DNA from 2 places in the Kitasatospora nipponensis genome. Region 2 is predicted to be linked to the other one. Evidence: predicted binding sites of a transcription regulator. Region 2 holds the regulator's gene; the other holds the start of a gene.
The links. Region 2 encodes HspR, which represses chaperone genes until heat shock. Its sites were predicted from a motif close to TTGAGNNNNNNNNNCTCAA; they were not measured.

Region 1: a site for HspR is predicted at 1,151-1,169, ahead of lon (endopeptidase La). Genes of this name have one in related genera too.

The regions. Positions count from the first base shown of each region.
Region 1 is NZ_BAAALF010000153.1:10,247-12,638, reverse strand. It holds gene ABD323_RS30485 (rhomboid-like protein) at 283-1,032, shown strand; gene lon (endopeptidase La) at 1,192-2,392, shown strand, end outside.
Region 2 is NZ_BAAALF010000016.1:56,271-58,662, reverse strand. It holds gene ABD323_RS07695 (hypothetical protein) at 1-483, opposite strand, end outside; gene ABD323_RS07690 (heat shock protein transcriptional repressor HspR) at 682-1,212, opposite strand; gene dnaJ (molecular chaperone DnaJ) at 1,243-2,392, opposite strand, start outside.

The DNA.
Region 1 (2,392 bases), on a different contig from region 2:
GCACGGGCCGCTACCTTACCCGTCCATGTCGACTTACCGTAACGGTCCGTAGGCACGAAAGCGTCGGCGCCCCCGGCCGGCCCGGTCCTCGCCCCGACCTGGGCCGTTGGTACGGACCAGAGGCTGAACTGCCGTAACGCGCACCACAGTGCGATCCTCACCGGACTCTCAGACGTACCCCGTACCGTGGACGGAACCGGCCCGAGGTGGCACGGTGTGCACGCGGAGCGAGCGCACCCGGCCACCCGCAGTGAGCGGCCGGACCGAGCGAGCGGAGGCCCCATGGCGGACTCATCACGCGGCGGCCTGCCCACCGCCCCGGTGACCCCCTACGCCGGTCTGCGGCTGGGCCTGCGGGCCGGCCCGCTGCTCTGGGTGCTGGACCGGATGCCCACCCCTCGGCGCAACCCCTTCGCGGTCGGCTACCTGCTGGTCCTCGCCGGCACCACCGTCTTCGCCAGGTTCGGCAACCAGGACCTGGTGCACCAGTTGCAGAGCATGTCCAGCACCGACGGCCACCACCTGCTGCACACCCCGCTGCGCTCGCTGCTGATGAGCGGGCTCTGGGTGGCCGGGCCGGTCTGGATGCCCTACCTGTGGGGCTTCACCTTCACCGTCGCGCCGCTGGAGCGGCGGATCGGCTCGCTGCGCGCCGCCGGCGTCTTCGCGGCCGGGCACGTGGCCGGCACGCTGGTCTCGCAGGCCGTGGTGGCCCTGGCGGTGGCCACCGGGCAGGTCGGCCCGAGCATCCTGGACGAGCTGGACATCGGCGTCAGCTACGGCGTGCTGGCCAGCCTCGGGGCGGTCAGCGGGCTGCTCTCGCCGCGTGCCCGGGGGTTCGCGCTGGCCGGCGCGCTGCTGCTGGTCGGGCACCAGATGCTCAGCGCGCGGGACCTGGTCACCGCCATCGGGCACCCCACCGCGCTGCTGGTCGGGATCGCGCTGTGGTGGCCGCTGCGCCGCCCGCCGCGCGGCCCGCGCCGGAGCCGGGAGCGGCGCGCGGTACGCCGCCCGGCGCTCGAAGGCGCCTGACGGGCGCTGAGCAGCAGGCGCGGGGCGCTGAGCAGCGGCTTCGCGCGCTCCGCCGGACCGTCGTCCGTTGATCGCTCAGAGCGAACAGAGTCCCGGGAACATCCAGCCCTCGCCAGGCCTTAGTCCCATCGACTCAAGTTCACTGACTGGGGAGAGATCATGGCATCGACGTCCGCTCCGCTCACTCTGCCCGTGCTGCCCCTCGACGACGAGGTCGTGCTGCCCGGCATGGTGGTGCCGCTGGACCTCAAGGACACCGAGGTGCGCGCCGCCGTCGAGGCCGCCCGGGCCGCCGCGCGGGCGTCGGTGGACGGCGGCAAGCCGCAGGTGCTGCTGGTGCCGCGGCTGGACGGCTCGTACGCGTCGGTCGGCGCGCTGGCCACCGTCGAGCAGGTCGGCCGGCTGGCCGACGGCGAGCCCGCCGCGCTGGTGCGGGCGGTGCGCCGGGTGCGGATCGGCGCCGGCACCACCGGCCCCGGCGCCGCGCTCTGGGTGGAGACCACCCCCTTCCGCGAGTCCGCCGTCGGGCTGCCGGTGGCCGGCCGGGCCGCCGAGCTGATGAAGGAGTACAAGGCGGTCTCCACCCAGTACCTGCGCAAGCGCGGGGCCTGGCAGCTGGTCGACCGGCTGTCCGCGATCGAGGGCGTCGGCGAGCTCGCCGACAACATCGGCTACGCGCCGTTCGCCACCGCCGAGCAGAAGCTCAAGGCGCTGCTGGAGGCCGACCAGGTGGCCCGGCTGGAGTACGCGCTGACCCTGCTGCGCGACCACCTCGCCGAGGAGGAGGTCAACGACACCATCCGCAAGGACGTCGAGGAGGGCGTGGCCAAGCAGCAGAAGGAGTTCCTGCTGCGCCGCCAGCTGGAGGCGGTGCGCAAGGAGCTCGCCGAGCTGAACGGCGAGGCCGCCGACGAGGAGGGCGACTACCGCGCCCGGGTGGAGGCCGCCGACCTGCCCGAGAAGGTGCGCGAGGCCGCCCTCAAGGAGGTCGACAAGCTGGAGCGCAGCTCCGACCAGTCGCCCGAGGGCAGCTGGATCCGCACCTGGCTGGACACCGTGCTGGAGCTGCCCTGGAACGAGCGCCGCGAGGACGGCTACGACGTGGCCGGCGCGCGGGCGGTGCTGGACGCCGACCACGCGGGCCTGGCCGACGTGAAGGACCGGATCGTGGAGTACCTGGCCGTGCGCAAGCGCCGCGCGGACCAGGGGCTGAGCCTGGTCGGCGGCCGGCGCGGCGGCGCGGTGCTGGCGCTGGTGGGCCCGCCCGGGGTCGGCAAGACCTCGCTGGGCGAGTCGGTGGCCCGGGCGATGGGCCGGGACTTCGTGCGGGTCGCGCTCGGCGGCGTGCGCGACGAGGCGG
Region 2 (2,392 bases):
CCCGATTCCCTGCATGGAGATCTTCCGGCGCCGGCCGCCCGGCTGCGCGGTGAGCACCTCTTTGTCGGCACCCTCGACCAGGGAATCCAGCTGCTGATTGATCGCCGCCAGTCCGCGCACGTACTCGACCGGGCCGCCGGCCTCGATCTGCCGGTCCAGCGCGCCATAGGCGCGGGTCAAATCCTGCAGGGCGGTGGGAACGGCCACCGCGCGGGAGAGCAGCGCGAGCGCTTCGGTCTGCCAGAGCGAACTCAGCTTTCCGGCCAGCCGGTCCGGATCGGCCGCGGTGAGAACGCGGGCGTCGGGACTGTCGGGAATGAGGAGACCGAGTTCCAGGAGTTCGCGCTGCGCACCGGAAAGCGGCGCACCGTCCGCCTCCAGGCTTCCCCCCTGCTGCAGTATGTGGAGGTAGAGGGCCTTGGCTTCGACGGAGATGATGCTCGAACCCTCGGCCGCCGGCACCGGATCACCCAGTGCACTCATGACTGGTAGTCCCTCCCCACAGGTTTGCCATCGTGCGCTCGTCCGTCCTCGGCCGACTTCTCGAGATCTCGGAGCCCGCTCCACCGGAGTCGGGTGTCTTTCAGCACAACGAACTATACGGACGCCGACGAGCCGGCGGCACCCTCCCCTTCGGGGGGTGCGCGGCTCGCCGGCCTCCGGCGCGCGCTCAGGGCCCGGCTACCGCCTGGGCCGCCACACCACCAGGGCGCTGGACTGCTGGGCCGGCTGGTAGGGGACCAGGTCACGCCGGTAGGAGGCGTGCACGGCGGCCTCGCGGGCCTGCAGGGTGGTGGCCGCGCCCTCCAGCGAGGCGGCCAGCTCGGCGACCCGGGACTGCAGGGCGGCGACCTGGTTCTCCAGCTCGATGATCCGCTTGATCCCGGCCAGGTTGATGCCCTCGTCCTGGGAGAGCCGCTGCACCTCGCGCAACTGCTGGATGTCGCGGGCCGAGTAGCGCCGGCCGCCGCCGCCGGTGCGGTCGGGGCAGACCAGGCCGAGCCGGTCGTACTGGCGCAGGGTCTGCGGGTGCAGGCCGGAGAGCTCGGCGGCCACCGAGATCACGTAGACCGGGGTGTCCTCGGTCAGTACGTAGCTCGGTGCGCCCGTGCCCGCGCGGCGCTGGCGCGGGCCGGGGCCGCCGGGCAGGCCCTCGCCCAGGCCCACGCCGATGCCCCGGCCGACGGCTCCGGCGCCCAGCGCCGGACCCATGCCCATACCGGAGTCAGGGGTCATGTCAGATCACGCTCCCTCCGCCGCCTTGAAGAGGGCGGCTCGCGGGTCCTCGGTTGCGGTGGCCTCGCGGTACTGCTCGAGTGCCGTCAGGGCGTCGCCCGTGGTCTGCTGAGGCACCGTCACCTCGACCGTGACCAACAGGTCGCCCCGGGTGCCGTCCTTGCGGGTGGCACCCCTGCCGCGGGCCCGCAGGGTCAGGCCGTTGGCGCTGCCGGCCGGCAGCCGCAGCCGCACGGCCGGACCGTTCAGGGTCGGCACCTCGATGGTCCCGCCGAGGGCCGCTTCGGGGAAGGACACCGGCACGGTCACTGTCAGGTTGTCGCCCTTGCGCCCGAAGACCGGGTGGGTGTCCACGTGCACGGTGACGTAGAGGTCGCCGTTCTGGCCGCCGCGCTCACCCTGGGCGCCCTTGGCCTTGAGGCGGATCCGCTGGGCGTCCTGGACGCCGGCGGGGATGCGCACCTGCATGGTGCGCGCGGAGCTGGCGCGGCCGCTGCCGTGGCACTCGGCGCACGGGTCGTCCACGATCATGCCGCGGCCCTTGCAGTCCCGGCACGGGTCGGAGAGCGCGAAGGCGCCCTGGCCGCGGCTGACGGTGCCCGCGCCCACGCAGGTCGGGCAGACCCGCGGGGTGGTGCCGGCCTTGGCCCCGGTGCCCGAGCAGACCCGGCAGGCGGCCTGGCTGGTCATCCGCAGCGGGACGGTGGCGCCGTCCACCGCCTCCTCGAAGCTGAGGGTCACCTCGGTCTCGACGTCGGCGCCGCGGCGCGGCTGCGGCTGGCGCCCGCCGCGGTTGAACAGGCCGCCGAAGACGTCGCCGATGCCGCCGCCGGCCCCGCCGCCACCGGCCTGCGAGCCGGTGAACAGGTCGCCGAAGTCGAAGCTGTAGCCGTTGCCGCCCGGCGCCCCGCCGCGCATCCCGCCGGAGCCGAAGAGGCTGCGCGCCTCGTCGTACTCCTTGCGGCGCTTGTCGTCCGACAGGACGTCGTACGCCTCGGAGATGTCCTTGAAGCGGTCCTCGGCCTTGACGTCACCCTTGTTGGCGTCCGGGTGGAACTCCCGGGCGAGCTTGCGGTAGGTCTTCTTGATCTCCGCGGTGGTGGCGTCCTTGGGCACACCGAGGACCTTGTAGTAGTCCTTCTCCACGTAGTCCTTC